DNA from 3 places in the Pyruvatibacter sp. HU-CL02332 genome. Region 2 is predicted to be linked to each of the others. Evidence: predicted binding sites of a transcription regulator. Region 2 holds the regulator's gene; each other region holds the start of a gene.

Region 1 (5,665 bases), on a different contig from region 2:
AAGCTCCGCAAGGCCCTGCGCCATCTCCTCTAGGGAGAAGGGATGTTGCTCCAGCTCCAGATGGCCTGCTTCTACTTTTGAAAAATCAAGAATGTCGTCAATCAGGCGGAGCAAGGCACGGCCGGAGCGCCGCACGGCCTGCACATAGTTGGCCTGCTCCGGCGACAGGGTTGTTTCGCTTAGCAATGCCGAGATGCCGATGATGCCGTTCATCGGCGTGCGGATTTCGTGGCTGATGGTGGCAAGGAAGGCGGACTTGCCCTGATTGGCCTGTTCAGCTTCATCGCGGGCCCGGGCGAGGTCGCGTTCGGTGTTCTTGCGCTCGGTGATGTCACGGCCCGCGCACTGAATTTCGACCAGGCGGCCATTGTCGTCGCGGATCGGAAGCTCTTCCCAGCCAATCCACCGCCAGCCGCCTAGCGTCTTGATGCGCTGATCAGTTCGGATGCGGAACTTTTGTGCGCCACCGGCCCCCTGAGCAGCTTCAACCGTTGGCGCCTTGCCGAGGAGGCCTTCGCCGGTGCTGGCATCTACATGGGGGGTGAATGGACGGCCCAGGACCTGTTCGCGCGTCACGCCGAACGTATCGCAAAACACATCGTTGACGAATGTCAGCTGGCCTCTGGTATTGCGCCTGAAGATGATGTCTGCCTGACCAGCCAGAAGCCCGCGCAGCAGGTGCGCTTCGCTGCGCAGGGACACGAGTTCACGATACTCGCCTTCAAGGCCCGTTGCCTTGCGGATCAACGCTTTGGTTCTTTCCCCAAGCGAGCCCAGCCACGCGCGCGCCACAGTCCCACGCCGACCCGGCATGTGCTGGCGTGACGGTGTCTGGCCAGATTTGGAGGGAAGGCCAAAAGGCATAAATCGGCAGCTCCTGAAACCCGCCGCTAAAACGGCGTCCGGACGATCTGCCTAGAATTGTCATGGGCCCCTGAAGATCGCGTTAACTCGGAGCGAAATTCGTAGCAATTCTGCCGTTTTTGCCAAATTGGGTCACTCAACCGGCCTCACGCAGCAACAATGGTCTGCGCGGGCGCCCGGCGGAAACTCAGGGCTTCAGCCAGATGGGCCCGGGTCACGGGACCACCACCTTCAAGATCACAAAGGGTGCGGGCCACACGCAATACGCGCACATATCCGCGCGCGGACAGGCGCATGGACTCCGCTGCCTTGTCCATCAGATCAAGGCCCGCCGTATCCAGTTGAACAACTTTTTCCAACACCCGACCGTCCGCCTGAGCGTTGGTGATGATGTTCTGTCCGTCTGTCAGCTCAGCATATCGCTGTGTCTGGATTTCGCGGGCGGCTTTGACCCGTGCCGCAATGGCAGCGCTTGGTTCACCGGCCACCCCATGGCGCATGTCGGCAGCGGAAACCGGTGGCACGTCAAGCTGGATGTCAATTCGGTCCATCAGCGGGCCTGAGACCCTCGTTTGATAGTCCTGAGCACAGCGCGGCAGGCGCCCGCAGGCCAAGCCGGGCTCACTGGCAAAGCCGCAGCGGCAGGGATTCATGGCAGCGACCAGCTGCACGCGGGCCGGATAGCTCACATGGTGGTTGGCCCGGGCGATGACGGCAGAGCCTGTTTCCAGGGGTTGCCGCAAGGCATCAAGCACCGGGCGGGCAAATTCGGCCAATTCATCGAGAAACAGCACGCCGTTATGGGCCAACGAGACTTCGCCGGGCTTGGCCTTGATGCCACCGCCCACAAGGGCGGCCATGGACGCTGAATGATGCGGTGCCCTAAAAGGCCGATCGGGACTGAGGGCTCCACCTTCCAAAACACCGGCAACGGACGCCACCATGGCGACGTCCAGCATCTCTTTGGGGGTCATGGGCGGCAGAATGCCGGGCAACCGGCTGGCCAGCATCGACTTGCCCGCGCCCGGAGGGCCAACGAACAGCAGATTGTGCGCCCCGGCGGCGGCCACTTCGAGCGCACGCTTGGCGGTTTCCTGGCCCTTGATGTCCGCCATGTCTGGCACCGTGCCCACCTGCGGCGGCGTGCCGGGCCGTGGCACAGGCAGGACCTGAACACCCTTGATGTGATTGACGAACTCAAGAAGCGTTGCGGGCGCAATGATCTCAATGTCCCCGGCCCAGGCCGCTTCCGGCCCGCAGGTCTCGGGACAGACAAGGCCGCGATCAGCTGCATTGGCAGCAATCGCGGCTGGCAAGGCACCAGTGACCGGCGCAATGCTGCCGTCCAGACCAAGCTCGCCGAGCACACACAACCCATCCATGGCGTCCTGCGGGATAACGCCCAGAGCGGTCATCAGGGCAAGGGCGATGGGCAGATCATAATGGCTGCCTTCCTTGGGAAGGTCGGCGGGCGCCAGATTGACGGTGATGCGCTTGGGCGGCAGCGCCAGACCGATGGCGGTGAGAGCGGCGCGTACCCGTTCGCGGCTTTCGGCAACTGCCTTGTCACCCAGGCCCACAACGGTGAAAGCGGGGACGCCAGGCGAAATCTGGACCTGGACACCTACATCTCGTGCCTCAACGCCTTCAAAGGCGACAGTATTGATCCGCGCCACCATCGTCCTGCCCTCGCACCCAGGATTTAAATGCCGAGCTGCCTCGTTGAGACGTCGCCTGCAAATGTTCCGCAAGTCGAGGTCAACTTGACAACCGAGTAGGATTATCCCCAATCCACTTCTGTAAAATGGACCGTAACACGAACATTATAGGAACGCACGTTCTTCTTGATGGGAGTATGTTAACCTTTGGCGTTAACGAATGGAACGAAATTGGGCAGCCTTAAGGGCGTGTCAGACGGTGCCTCAGGCCCGCTTGGCTTCGATGACATCCCAGATCATGGCGGCGATATTGGTGCCGTCGAAGCGTTCGATCTCGCGCAGCCCCGTCGGTGAGGTGACGTTGATTTCGGTCATGTAGTCGCCAATGACATCAATGCCGACAAAGATCAGACCGCGCCGTTTGAGCTCCGGTCCGATGATGGCGCAGATCTCGCGCTCGCGATCTGTCAACTTGGTTGCTTCTGGGCGTCCACCCACATGCATGTTGGAGCGGCTTTCACCGGCAGCCGGGACCCGGTTGATTGCACCGGCAATTTCGCCGTCCACCAGAATGATGCGTTTGTCGCCCGCGCGCACGGCTGGCAGATAGGCCTGCGCGATCAATGGCTCACGGTACATCTGGGTGAACATCTCAAGGAGCGACGCCATGTTCTCGTCGTCCTTTTTGACGCGAAAGACGCCCGCACCGCCATTGCCGTAGAGCGGTTTGAGGATGATATCGCCATGTTCTGCTCGGAAAGCCTTGATATCCTGCTCGTTTGACGAGATCAGGGTCGGTGGCATCACACCGTCAAACTCGGTGACAAACAGCTTTTCCGGTGCGTTGCGGACATGGGTCGGGTCGTTCACCACCAGAGTATGGGGGTGGATGTGATCCAGAATGTGGGTGGCGGTGATGTAGCTCATGTCGAAGGGCGGATCCTGCCGCATGAGCACCACATCGACATCGCGCATGTCAGTGACAACTGAGTTGCCGTGGGTGAAATGATCACCCTGCGTGTCACGCACCTCAAGCGGTCGTGTGTGGGCGAGCACCTTGCCGTCGTGCAGCGACAGGTCACGTGGCAGATAATAAGAAAGCTCATGGCCGCGGGCCTGGGCTTCCAGCGCGAGGCGGAAGGTTGAGTCCCCCTGAATGTCGAAGGCTGCTACCGGGTCCGTCTGAATTGCTACTTTGAGAGTCATATGCCGCCCTGCTCCACCGGTTGTCTTGGGCCGGTTCTTCTGGGGCCGGTTCAAGCCCGGCCAGATTTTGCGTTGTGTTCTGGTTCGGGCGGAATGTCGGGGTGCGGCCCCCCAAGGTCAATGGGCAACGTTGTGCATGCGCTGCCAAACATCGGTTTCGGGACCCGTTGGAAGACTAGTTCAGGCTCATACGCAGTTTGTCGGCGCGGGACTTGGCCTCGCGGGCAATCTGGCCACGGCCCTCTGCCAGCGCCAGCTCGGCGGCGCGCGCATAGGCTTTGCGGGCGGACATCAAACTGCCCGTCTCGCCATCAAGGCTGCCGCGCTCCAGCCACAGCGCCGGATCACGTGGCGCAATGGCGGTCATGCGGGACAGGATGGCGTCGGCCCGGGTGAGATCGCGGGCCTGAGAGGCGCGGGAATAGATATTGTTTTGGAGCCGTAACAAAACGGCGCGCGCTGAGACAGGCGCCAAAGCGCGCTCAAGATCGGCCATGCTCGGGTCGTCCTGATCATCCTCAAGACCCTGAACCCGGGCCAGCAACGAGGTGATGGCGTCCTCGTCCAGCACCTGCCCGCCGGAGAACGGGTCGATCATCACAGGCGGCGGACCACCCTGCACGACGCCATTGAGGCGCACCAGGAAATGACCGGGGAAATTGACGCCGGACACAGCCCAGCCATTGGCGCGCCCGGCATGGATGTAGAGCAGACCCAACGCCACCGGCAGGCCGCGCTTGCGATCAATCACCCGCACCAGATTGGCATTCGCCATGTCGTCATAGGTCACGCGGTCGCCGTCATAGCCAAAGTCACCGGCGATCACGTCTGCCAGAGCCTGTGCCTGCGCGCGGGTGCGGGCGGCCTCGCGCCGTGTGGGATCAGCCGACTGGGCGTCGGGTGTCTCAAGGGCTTTGGCGCGCGCCGCCACGTCGCTGACGATGCGGGCGAGATGGGCGTGATAGGGGTCCAGCACCAGGTCAGGCATGTCGGCAGCGCCAAGGGCCAGCGCTGTGTGCGCCAGGTCCAGGGCATCGTCAGCCGCCTCACCGGCAGCGCGCAGAATGCGATCAAGCTCAGGCGTCATGGATTGCTTTCCCGCAGAGAACTGGTGCCGCCGGGCCTCGACGTCACCACGACGGGTGTATGATAGCGCCCTCATCTGATTGGCGCTAAGTCGCGACTCTCAATGCCGCGATTTTGCGGAGAGAGGGATACCGGGCCGGACGAGGCGGGCTGGCTGTATGCGGGCTCATAATACGGCTCGCGCGCAGGCGCTGAGTAGTAAGAGGGCTGGGTACTGGCGGTTTCGATGGCCGCAGCATCCTCATAGGCCGACATGTCCGTGCGCAGCGGCGGCTGGCCGGTGAGCAGATCCGCTGTTTCATTGCTTTCAGACAGGGTATGGCCCTGCCGATCGCCAGACGGTTGGCGTTCAAATGGCTGTACCGCCGGAGCGCTGGGTGGCCGGGCGTCCGCCATGCGGCGATGATCGTCTACCGTGATGGCGTGCATCACGACGCGTTTGACGCCATTGATGTCGCGCGCATGGGCTGCGACGCGGTCAATCTCGGCGGCGTCCTGACCAATGCCCAGAATGTAGACCGAGCCGTTGGTGACATCGGTTTCGTAGTTGATGTCTGAAATGCTGAAATCCGTCAGCAGCCGGGCTGTCAGCTTGGTGCCGATCCAGCCATCCGCTGGCAGGGCTTCAAAAGTCGAGCGATCGGCAATCTCGACTTCATTGATCACTTCGCGGACGCCGGGCACCGTCCAGGCAATCTTGCCTGCTTCCGCGCGGTCTTCAGGGTGCTGCACAAGGCCTGTCAGCATGACGCGGCCTTCCATGACATTGGTCGTCACATCGGAGAACAGCCCGTTGTCGCTTTTTATCAGCCGGTCCATCAGGCCGAGCTTGATTTCCGTGTCATCCAGCG
Region 2 (5,665 bases):
AAGCAGCGCGCAAAGGCTGCGCAACTTTTCCAAGCTTGAGTTCTTTTTCGTCGGCAAAATCACGAACCGCTGCTTCCAGGCCATCCAGTGTCCATGAAGGCAGTGCTTCGAGCTTTGGCGCAATACCCGTAAGCACGCCACGGCCAGCATCGTCCAGCAGTTTCGCCGCCTTGTCGGTTATAGCAAGCGGCCGCGTCTCGATAAGGAAACGTGCGCTTTCTGCAAGATCGTCAATTGTCTTTGCGCGTTCTTTCAGGCCTGGCATTGCCGCGATCAATGCATCACGCGTGTCATCGGTCACCTGCCAGCCTTTGACTTCCGTCATCATGCGCAGTGTTTCGTCTGCGAGACGCGTGTCATTTGCTTCACGCATATGAATGCCGTTGAGGTTTGCGAGTTTCACAAAGTCAAACTTGGCAGGCGATTTGCCGATTGCATCAAGGCCAAACCACTCAATGGCCTGGTCTGTTGAAAACACTTCATCGTCGCCATGGCTCCAGCCAAGCCGCGCAAGGTAGTTTCGCATGGCTTCAGGCAGGTAACCCATATCTCGATATTCTTCGGCACCCATTGCGCCGTGCCGTTTGGAAAGTTTGGCGCCATCGGCGCCATGGATCATCGGCACGTGGGCGTACTCAGGAACATCCCAGCCCAGCGCTGTCATCAGGTTGATCTGACGCGCAGCATTGGTGAGGTGGTCATCTCCACGGATCACATGAGTGATGTTCATGTCGTGATCATCAACGACCACTGAGAGCATGTATGTCGGAGATCCGTCTGAGCGAAGCAGGATATAATCATCCAACACGGCGTTTGGAATGGTCACATCGCCCTGGACATGATCACGGATAACAGTTTCACCATCGCGTGGCATCTTGATGCGAATGACTGGATCAACGCCCTCAGGTGCCTCTGAGGGATCGCGGTCTCGCCAGCGGCCATCGTAGCCTTGTGGCTTTCCTTCAGCCTTTGCGGTCTCCCGCATTTCGGCCAGCTCTTCCTTCGACGCGTAGCATTTGTAGGCTTTGCCATCTGCCAGAAGTTGATGGGCAACCTCCGCATGGCGATTGCGCTGGGCATACTGGAAGACGACGTCCTCGTCCCATTCCAGACCAAGCCACCGCATACCTTCAAAAATGGCTTCGACAGCTTCATCCGTTGAGCGGGCACGGTCTGTATCTTCGATCCGCAACAGAAATTGGCCGCCATGATGGCGGGCAAACAGCCAGCTGAACAACGCAGTGCGTGCGCCACCAATATGCAGAAAACCGGTGGGTGAGGGGGCAAATCGGGTGCGAACCGTTTTGCTGCCTGGGGATGTAGAGGCGCCAGCCGGCATCAATCGTCCTTTGTCTGTCCTGTCCACCCGGGTGCGTGCGTAGCCTTATTGGCCTCAAGGCCTGCAACAAATGACCCGCCGACGTCATGGCAGGTCCCGCATCCGCTTGGGGGCGTGGGTGAAACTCTTGAGATCGTCGCAGATACGCTGCGTCCAAGGCCCAAAAGCCAGGCGGTTTTTAACATATCGGCGCTCGGCGCGATACGTTGCAGTGCACCCAATATTGAACAACAACCAAACACGACTTTTTGGTGCAAAATACCCCTTTTGATAGCAGGCGTGGCGCGCTGAGGGGACAAAATCACTTTAGAAACAAGAAGATATGAGGGCTGGGTTCCGCGGACGGTGCATCTGCGGTCAGTCGTTCGTGTTCGCTGGCGGCAAATTGTGAAGATGGCTGCGCAGGAGCAGGACCGTCTGACGCTCTGGGTCCCCGTGTTTTTCGGTGCTGGGGTGGTCCTCTATTTTGCCCGGTCATCCGAGCCTGTTGCCTGGGTCGCACCCCTCTTTTTGGGAACTGCGTTGGGCGCACTGCCACTCGTTCGCCAGTCATTGGCGCCAAGGATGGTTCTGTGTGCGGTTGCAGCACTAATGGCTGGATTTGTGACTGCGGACTGGCGCGCTGCGCGAGTTGATGCACCGGTGTTGGATAGGGCGATCAGGGCAATATCCATTGAGGGCATCTTGTTGGAAAAGACCAACCGGGCGGAAGGTGGAACTCGGGTGGTCATTGCGCCAACGCACCTCGGCCGCCAGTTGAAGGAGGGCATGCCAGCTCGAATCCGCATCAATGTTAGGACACAGATGGACAGGGTCCAGCCTGGTGATGTGGTGTCAGTGCGTGCTGGACTAATGCCGCCGCCGGGTCCAGCAGCACCGAGTGCTTTTGACTTTGGGCGGCAGGCCTATTTTCGCCAGCTTGGAGCCGTGGGTTACGCCATATCTCCGCTCGCCCGCGTCGCACCTGCGCCGAACACATGGACCACTTGCCTGCGGTTCTGCGTCAGCAGGCTGCGTGATGCTCTGACAGACCGGATTGTCGCCGCGCTTCCGCCCCCCCAGGGCGCCATAGCTGCAGCATTGATGACAGGCGACAGGGGAGGTATTCCCGAAAATGTGCTGCAGGACCTGCGGGATACAGGTCTGGCGCATCTTCTTGCCATTTCTGGACTGCATATGGCGCTGTTTGCGGGGGCCATCTTTTGGGGCGTTCGCGGGCTGTTGGCCCTCTTGCCGCCCTTGGCATTGAGGATGCCCATCAAAAAATGGGCGGCTGCAGCGGCGCTCATTGGTGGTTTTGGGTATCTGCTTGTCTCCGGCGGGTCCGTCGCAACACAACGTGCCTTCGTCATGTTCACGTTGATCTTTGTTGCGGTGATGTTGGACCGCCCAGCTATCACCATGCGCAACGTCGCCCTGGCCGCAATGATCGTAATGGTACTGACACCGGAAGCAGTCATGGAGGCCAGCTTCCAGATGTCATTTTCAGCGGCCATTGCTCTGGTCGCCTTCTACGAGGCGTCACGCCCCTGGCTCAGTCGGTGGAGCAGCACGATGGCGGAACGCGGTGTGGTAGCGAAGGGTGTGCTGTATCTGGGCGGTATTGCATTGACGTCGATTGTTGCGTCATTGGCCACCGCACCGTTTGCCGCATTCCACTTCAATAGGGTTGTTGATTTTGGTCTTGTGGCCAACCTCGCAGCGATGCCTATCGTTGGTTTTGTCGTTATGCCAGCGGCACTTTTGGCCTTTGTTGCAATGCCATTCGGCCTGGAGGCCATTCCTCTTTGGGCGGCCGGGCAGGGCATCTCGCTTATCACTATGGTTGCCGACACAGTTGCCAGTTGGCCTGGCGCGATTACGGCGGTTCCCGCAATGCCGGATGCGTCCTTGGCCCTGCTGATAGCCGGCGGATTGTGGATGGCCCTGTGGGCAACGTCACTGCGGTGGGTTGGGATGCTTGGGCCAATTTTGGGAATTGCGTTGGCGATGACAAATCCGTACCCGGACGTTCTGGTAGATCGAGACGCGGAACTTGTCGCGGTCCGAGATATGAACAAGCAGCTAGCCCTGAGCGCATCCCGACGTGCTGGATTTTCCGCTGAGACCTGGCTGAGGCGCGATGCTGATCTGCGATCTCAAAAACTGGCGGCCGCGAGCCTATTCGTCTGTGATGCGGACGGGTGTATTGCCCGACATTCCGACATTGGATTGATTTCTGTGCCCCGAACCTGGCGTGGCCTGATCGAAGACTGTGGCGAGGCAAAGGTCATTGTGACCGACACATATGCACCTGTGGCTTGTCGTGTGCCGGTCATAATCGACAGGAGTGCATTGCAGAGGCGCGGTTCACATGCGCTTTACGCTGATGCGCACATGCCGATGGGGGTTCGCATCGTAACTGCGTGTGATGTGTCTGGCATCCGTCCCTGGACCCGTTGCAGGCCTTGAGGATTTAGGCTGACACAAATCCGCCTGAATAGACTTGGATTGTGTGAGTAGGCAGGAACACAAGGATGTTCGGAGGGATCAATGCCATCACTTAATCCATTCAAACGCAGGACACCCCAGCCAATTCGGCCTTCAAGTGGTGATCCGGTGAAGGATATGACTGAGGTTCTGCTGCGGATTGAAGCACATCTGAGCGATCTGTCAGCCCGCGCAAAATCAATCGACAAGCTTGAGCGCCGTCTGCAAGGAATCGAGACCGCGCTGAAACACATCTAGAAGTGAGCAGGGGATTAGTACCTGCGCATCAGGCCAACGAGTTTGCCCTGAACCTTTACTCGGTCTGACGGAAAAATCCGTGTCTCATAGGCCGGGTTAGCGGCTTCAAGGGCAATGGTATCGCCCTTGCGGCGCAGGCGTTTGAGCGTTGCTTCGTGCTGATCAACCAGCGCCACCACAATTTCACCCGAGCTGGCGGTGTCTGCGCGTTGAATGACAACAATGTCGCCATCAAAAATACCCGCATCGATCATCGAGTCACCCTTGACCTCCAGAGCGTAATGCTCGCCGGAGCCCAGCAAGCTTGCAGGAACACCCACATGGTTGGAGTCGTCCTGAAGCGCCTCAATAGGTGTACCAGCCGCAATTCGTCCAACAAGCGGAAGGGTGAGCGCATCCCCACCTTCTGGCACTGAATGGTGATTGTCTGGAAGCGGTGCTGGCTCAGACAGGCTGCCTTGGATGACGCTCGGCGAGAATCCGCGCTTGGCAGGTGTTGATTGCGGAGCAGCTGACTCAGGAAGTTTTACAACCTCCAGGGCGCGGGCTCGGTGCGGCATCCGCCGGATGAAACCTCGTTCCTCCAGCGCGGTAATAAGGCGATGGATACCGGATTTGGACCTCAGATCCAGCGCTTCCTTCATTTCATCAAAAGAAGGCGAAACACCTGTCTCGCGAATCCGCTCATGTATGAATGTCAAAAGCTCGTGCTGTTTGCGCGTCAGCATGACTGAACCCCTTCCCGCAATTCTTGCGTGATTGCGGAGCATGCACCTTCCGAAAAGAGAAGGTTCAGCCACACAATCTGTATACAGCGCGCCGGCCCGCATGCCAGCGCATCCAAGTTGCGGTTTCGTTCCAGAATCAAATCAAATCAGAACAAAACCGAAACGGTTCAAATGTTCTATTTTGGTTCTCAATTTCCGTCAAGCGCAAAAAGGGCAGATGGTGGGGCTTAGGTCGCGTCAGTCCTCAACACGCTCAAAGGTTCCGGACTTTCCGCCAGACTTTTTTAGCAGCCGGACATTGCCAATGGTCATGGCCTTATCCACGGCCTTGAGCATGTCATAGAGCGTCAGACTTGCCACCGTTGCCGCCGTGAGCGCTTCCATTTCGACGCCGGTTTGTCCGCTTGTGCGGGCTGTTGCTGTCACATCAACGGCTAGCTCATCCGGCCGTGTTTCCAGCGTGACAGCGACTTTTGACAGAGGCAGCGGGTGACACAGCGGAATAAGGTCACTGGTCTTTTTTGCGGCCATAATGCCGGCAATGCGGGCGGCCGCCATAACGTCACCCTTTGGAGACGTACCGCTTGTCAAAGCTTCAAATGCTTCTGCTGACATAGTGATACGGCTGCCGGCTACAGCTTCACGTGCTGTGACGGCCTTGCCGGATACATCCACCATGGCTGCGTTGCCCTGGTCATCCAGATGGGTAAGGGCATCCTTGGTCATTTGATTTCCCGACGCATGATGCAGCGATGAGTGAGGCCTATGTCGGCCTCATGGTTCTTTACCAGATGCAGGCCAGGCGATAGCTCGTCATCATCAAGAGTGCGGAAGCCAACCCGCTCGTAGAATGGTCCATTCCATGCAACGT
Region 3 (5,665 bases), 180 kb from region 2:
GACACGGGCGGAACCATTGCCCGGCTTCTGGCCGTCAAAGACTACAAACGGGTGACCACGATCACAGCGATTGATACGGAAATTCCCTTTCAGTTTCCGCCAACGGTGACGCTATTGCAGAAGCTGCATCGCAATCCGCTGACGAGGCTCATCCTCAAGGCCGCCTTATCGTCCGAGACATTTGTAAAGTCCGGCAGCGGCTATGGCGGGTTCTTCGCCGACGCATCGCACTTCACGGATGACTTCATGCAGCTGTTTGTTCACTCATGGCACCGTACGCGCCATGCCTATGACGGGTTGATGGCCTATCTGTGCGCTGTGGACCCGGCCGTTGTGGATACGCTGGATCAGGTACATGCGGATACGAAGGTCCCCATGCTGTTCATCTGGGGAAAGCGTGATCCGATTTTCCCGGTGAAGTATGCGCGGGAGATGGTAGCGAAAATTCCCGGCGATGCGCGGCTGGTTGAAATCGACAAGGCGCGGTTCCTGCCGCATGAAGAACAGCCCGAAGCAGTTGCCGAGGCGGTGTTGGCATTTCTCAAAACAAGCGACGTCGCGGCCTGATGCTGGATCCCCCGGTCAAGCCGGGGGATGGCGATGGATTGATGGACCAAATATCAACACCACGCGATTGTCCGGTTTAACCGGACAATCCATCTAGCGGCTTGTGACTTTCGCCCTCGTCTTGGTGCGCGCCTTTGACTTGGTCTTGGCTTTTGCCTTTGTCTTCGCTTTAGGCGCGACCTTCTTTGCCGCCGTCTTCCGTTTTGGCGCAGGCGCGGGCTCCTCAGCCGGCGCTTTTCGCATGGGACGGCGCGAGGCTGCCGCAGATGCTCTGGCCAACTCGGTTTTCTTTTTGCGCTCTTCCGACTTGGGCGATGCCTTGCGGCTCTTCTTCAGCAGCGGCTTGAGATAGTCGCCAGTGTAGCTGCGCGGTTCAGCGGCAACATCTTCGGGCGTGCCTTGCGCCACAACCTCGCCACCTCCATCACCACCCTCGGGACCAATGTCGATGATCCAGTCAGCGGTCTTGATGACTTCAAGATTGTGCTCAATCACAACAACCGTATTGCCCTGGTCCACCAGCTCATGCAGCACATCGAGCAGCTTTGCCACGTCATGGAAATGCAAACCGGTGGTCGGCTCATCCAGAATGTACAGCGTGCGGCCCGTGGCCCGCTTGGACAACTCCTTTGACAGCTTCACCCGCTGGGCTTCACCGCCAGAAAGCGTCGTCGCCTGCTGACCAATCTTGATGTAGCCAAGGCCAACCTGTTTGAGGGTTTCAAGTTTGTCGCGCACGGCGGGTACGGCCTTGAAGAAGGTCGCTCCATCCTCAACCGTCATAGCCAATACATCCGCGATGGACTTGTCGCGGAACTTCACTTCCAGGGTTTCGCGGTTGTAGCGCTCGCCATGGCAGACATCGCATTGCACATAGACATCTGCGAGGAAGTGCATCTCGATCTTGAGGACGCCGTCACCCTGGCAGGCTTCGCAGCGGCCACCTTTGACGTTGAAGGAGAAACGGCCCGGGGTGTAGCCGCGCGTTTTGGCTTCCGGCAGACCGGCAAACCATTCACGGATCGGCGTAAAGGCACCTGTGTATGTTGCAGGGTTGGAGCGCGGTGTGCGTCCGATGGGCGACTGATCAATGTCGATGACCTTGTCGAGGAACTCGATGCCCTCAATCTTGTCATGGGCACCGGGCTGCGCGCGGGCATTCATCAGGCGGCGTGACAGGGCAGGGTAAAGCGTATCCACCAGCAACGACGACTTTCCGGAACCGGAAACGCCGGTCACGCAGACGAAAGCCCCAAGCGGGAAGTCGGCATCCACATCCTTGAGGTTGTTTTCCCGCGCGCCCTTGATGGTGAGCTTGCGACCATCAACCGGACGACGTTCGTGTGGCAGTTCGATCTGCCGCATGCCGACGAGGTACTGGCCGGTCAGACTCTCGCCTGACTGCATGACCTGCTTGGGCGTGCCCGCGGCCACCACCGTTCCGCCATGGACGCCGGCACCGGGGCCCATATCGACCACATAATCCGCATCCATGATGGCTTCTTCGTCGTGCTCCACGACAATAACCGTATTGCCGATGTCACGCAGACGCTTGAGGGTTTCAAGCAATCGGGTGTTGTCGCGCTGATGCAGACCAATGGACGGTTCGTCCAGCACGTACAGAACGCCGGTGAGGCCGGAGCCGATTTGTGAGGCAAGACGAATGCGCTGGCTTTCGCCACCCGACAGCGTACCCGAGCCGCGCGACAGGGTAAGGTAATCAAGGCCGACATCTACAAGAAAGCGAAGCCGCTCGCGGATTTCCTTCAGGATACGCCCGGCAATTTCGTTCTGCTTTTTGGTGAAGCTCTTGTCCACGGTGGAAAACCACTCATGGGCTTCGCGGATGGAAAAGTCGGCGACTTCGCTGATGTGAAGTTTTGCAATCTTGACCGCGAGGGCTTCGGGCTTAAGACGATTACCGCCACAGGACTCACACGGATGGGCCGACTGGAAGCGGGCCAGTTCTTCGCGCATCCAGGCTGAATCCGTTTCGCGCCATCGGCGCTGAATGTTGCCAACGACACCTTCAAACGTCTTCTTGGTCTTGTAAGAGCGGATGCCGTCGTCGTAGTGAAACTCAACTTCTTCCTTGCCGGTGCCAAATAGAATGGCATTGCGCAGTGTCTCGGACAGATCGCTCCACGCTTCGTTCATGGATCCACCATAGTGATCCACCATCGCCTGCAATGTCTGGGTGTAATAGGGCGACGTGGTGCCCGTCTTGGCCCACGGCGCAACCGCACCCTGACGCAGGCTCAAGGAAGGTTCCGGCACCACCAGATCAGGCTCGAATTGCAGCTCCGTGCCCAGGCCATCACAGGATGGACATGCCCCGAATGGATTGTTGAACGAGAACAGGCGCGGTTCGATTTCTTCAATCGTGAAGCCAGATACCGGGCAGGCGAATTTTTCTGAGAAGATGAGCTGACGGGGATTGCCGTCGTCGTCTTTTTCGTCGGCGAACTCGGCAATGGCGATGCCTTCAGCCAGCCGCAGCGCAGTCTCCATACTGTCTGCCAGGCGGCCTGATATGTCCTTGCGGACGACAAGCCGATCCACGACGACTTCAATGTCGTGTTTCTTCTTCTTGTCGAGCTTGGGAACATCTTCAAGCTCGTAGAATTCACCATCAACCTTCACACGCTGGAAACCGCGCTTGAGCAGGTCCGCGAACTCCTTGCGGTATTCGCCCTTGCGGCCACGGATCATCGGGGCGAGCAGGAACAGCCGCGTGCCTTCCTCGAGGGCCAGCACCCGGTCCACCATCTGGCTGACGGTCTGGCTTTCGATGGGCAGACCTGTAGCCGGTGAATAGGGAATGCCAACACGCGCAAACAGCAGACGCATGTAATCATAGATTTCGGTGACAGTGCCGACGGTGGATCGCGGGTTGCGGGACGTCGTCTTCTGTTCAATTGAAATGGCCGGTGACAGACCTTCGATGTAGTCGACGTCCGGCTTTTCCATCATCTGCAGGAACTGCCGTGCATAGGCAGACAAGCTCTCTACGTAGCGGCGCTGGCCTTCCGCATAGATGGTATCAAAAGCCAGAGATGACTTGCCGGAGCCGGACAGGCCCGTGATGACGACCAGCTTGTCGCGCGGCAGTTCAACATCGACACCTTTGAGATTGTGTTCGCGGGCGCCTTTAACGGTGATGTTGCGAAGTCCGGTCAAGAGGTCACATCCTGTGATTGGCTTTTGTAAAGAGACCGCGTCAGACGAAAACGAAGATGCGGTTTGTCGTAGTAGGTGCCCTGGCCATCCGGGCGCATGCCGAGGCGCAAGGCAACCTGAATAGAGGCTTCATTTGCAGCGCGGATGACTGCGTAGATAGGGTCAATGTTCCGCGTATCAAATCCATAAGACAGCAGCCGCGCTGCCGCTTCTGTGGCGTATCCGTGGCCGCGGCCTGTTTCAAGAAAATGCCAGCCGATCTCGATCAGACCGCTGTCTTCAAGCGGCTGCAAGATCACCTGTCCCAGTAGCGCTTCCGTATCTTTTGGAAACACCGCCCAGTAGCCCATGCCGTTGGGTGCGTCTTCGAAAAACGCCTCAGAGGCAAAATACCCAGCCTGCGCTTCAGCCGTGTAAGGCTCGTCGCGCCACCAATAGACCTCTGGATCCGTCGTTATGCGGCAAAAGGCATCGACTGTGGCTGGTTCCAGACCATAGGGCACCAGCCGCAAACGGTCCGACATCAGCAAAGGCAGGCCGTGCGGGCTGCTAATTGTGTTGGAGCTTTGGGACATGGAGGCGCTGAAACTCTGGATGAAACCGTTGGTTTTGGATGTGGCGGAGGCGGTGGGCCGCGCAGTGTGCTTAGACTGCTGGCTCAAGTCGATTCGGCATGCTAAGAACATAGCAAGAACATATCGATTTGTTGTGGATTAAATCCGCGGCGATGGGGCAGGCCGCGTGATTATCGGCTACCTTTCGCGCAACTCAATAACCTGGCACGTCACCGGCACCTTCCGGCAGGCACCCAGGACGACCATTCCAAGGAAAGGCCCGCACCATGGCAGGCAGTGTCAATAAAGTTATCCTCATCGGCAATCTGGGCGCAGACCCTGAAGTGCGGCATACGCAGGACGGCAAACCGATCGTCAATCTGCGCATCGCGACATCAGAAAGCTGGCGCGACCGAAATTCCGGTGAGCGCCGCGAGCGCACGGAATGGCATCGCGTCGTGATCTTCTCGGAAGGCCTGGCGAAGATTGCTGAGCAATATCTGAAGAAGGGCTCGAAGGTATATCTCGAAGGCCAGCTCCAGACGCGCAAATGGCAGGACCAGTCCGGTCAGGACCGCTATTCAACTGAAGTGGTGCTGCAGGGCTTCAACTCGACGCTCACCATGCTTGATGGCCGTGGCGACAGCGGCGGCATGGGTGCCGGCTCCGGTGGGGGCATGGGTGCATCAGGCGGCGGTGGTGGCGGTGGCCGTCCGGCAGCTGCGGCAGCTGGCGGCGGTGATGATTTCGGCGGCGGCGACTTCGACGACGAAGTGCCGTTCTAGCGCTCAGCTCCCTTTCGCACCCACGCAGGTGACTTCCTCATGAAAGTCGGACTAATCGGCGCGCATGGCTTTATTGGCAGCCATGTTGCGCGCCGGTTTGTTCGGGCTGGTCACGAGGTCACTGGATTTGGCCGCGACCTTGATCTGGGGCGCCGACTTGTCCCGACTGTCGAGTGGCGGCCCTGCGATCTCAATACTGATACGGATCCGCAGATTTGGGCAGACCGCTTGGAAGGTTGCGATGTGCTCGTCAACTGCGCAGGCGTTCTTCAAAAGACATCCAGAGATGATCCTGCCGCCATTCATGGCGCAGCGACTTGTGCGCTCTTTGACGGTGCTCTCAAAGCAGGCGTCCGGCGCATCATCCATGTTTCGGCACTTGGTGCAGACGATGATGTGGATACCGAGTATTCCAGGTCGAAGCGCGTTGCCGACAAATACCTGGCCGAGCTCGACACGGACTGGATCATTCTCAAGCCATCGCTTGTGGTCGCCCGCGAGTGTTATGGCGGCACGGCCATGGTCCGTATGCTGGCAGGGCTGCCTGGTCTGGTCGTGATCCCCGAACAGGCGAACATC

What was found. The regulator LexA, encoded in region 2, represses DNA repair genes until DNA is damaged. The targets are predictions, from matches to a motif close to TGTTCNNNNTGTGTTCNG.
Region 1: ABXH05_RS07685 (YifB family Mg chelatase-like AAA ATPase) is a predicted target of LexA. The motif match lies at 2,681-2,698, and genes of this name have one in related genera.
Region 3: ABXH05_RS12155 (single-stranded DNA-binding protein) is a predicted target of LexA. The motif match lies at 4,426-4,443, and genes of this name have one in related genera.

The regions. Positions count from the first base shown of each region.
Region 1 is NZ_BAABWK010000001.1:1,615,035-1,620,699, reverse strand. Features, by position in the region: gene ABXH05_RS07690 (PAS domain-containing hybrid sensor histidine kinase/response regulator) at 1-864, opposite strand, end outside; gene ABXH05_RS07685 (YifB family Mg chelatase-like AAA ATPase) at 1,011-2,543, opposite strand; gene gshB (glutathione synthase) at 2,787-3,728, opposite strand; gene ABXH05_RS07675 (transglutaminase family protein) at 3,904-4,815, opposite strand; gene ABXH05_RS07670 (BON domain-containing protein) at 4,887-5,665, opposite strand, start outside.
Region 2 is NZ_BAABWK010000002.1:475,223-480,887, reverse strand. Features, by position in the region: gene gltX (glutamate--tRNA ligase) at 1-1,339, opposite strand, end outside; gene ABXH05_RS13035 (ComEC/Rec2 family competence protein) at 1,733-3,790, shown strand; gene lexA (transcriptional repressor LexA) at 4,081-4,794, opposite strand; gene moaC (cyclic pyranopterin monophosphate synthase MoaC) at 5,032-5,520, opposite strand; gene ABXH05_RS13020 (GNAT family N-acetyltransferase) at 5,517-5,665, opposite strand, start outside.
Region 3 is NZ_BAABWK010000002.1:295,674-301,338, forward strand. Features, by position in the region: gene ABXH05_RS12140 (alpha/beta fold hydrolase) at 1-567, shown strand, start outside; gene uvrA (excinuclease ABC subunit UvrA) at 661-3,747, opposite strand; gene ABXH05_RS12150 (GNAT family N-acetyltransferase) at 3,744-4,271, opposite strand; gene ABXH05_RS12155 (single-stranded DNA-binding protein) at 4,589-5,086, shown strand; gene ABXH05_RS12160 (SDR family oxidoreductase) at 5,126-5,665, shown strand, end outside.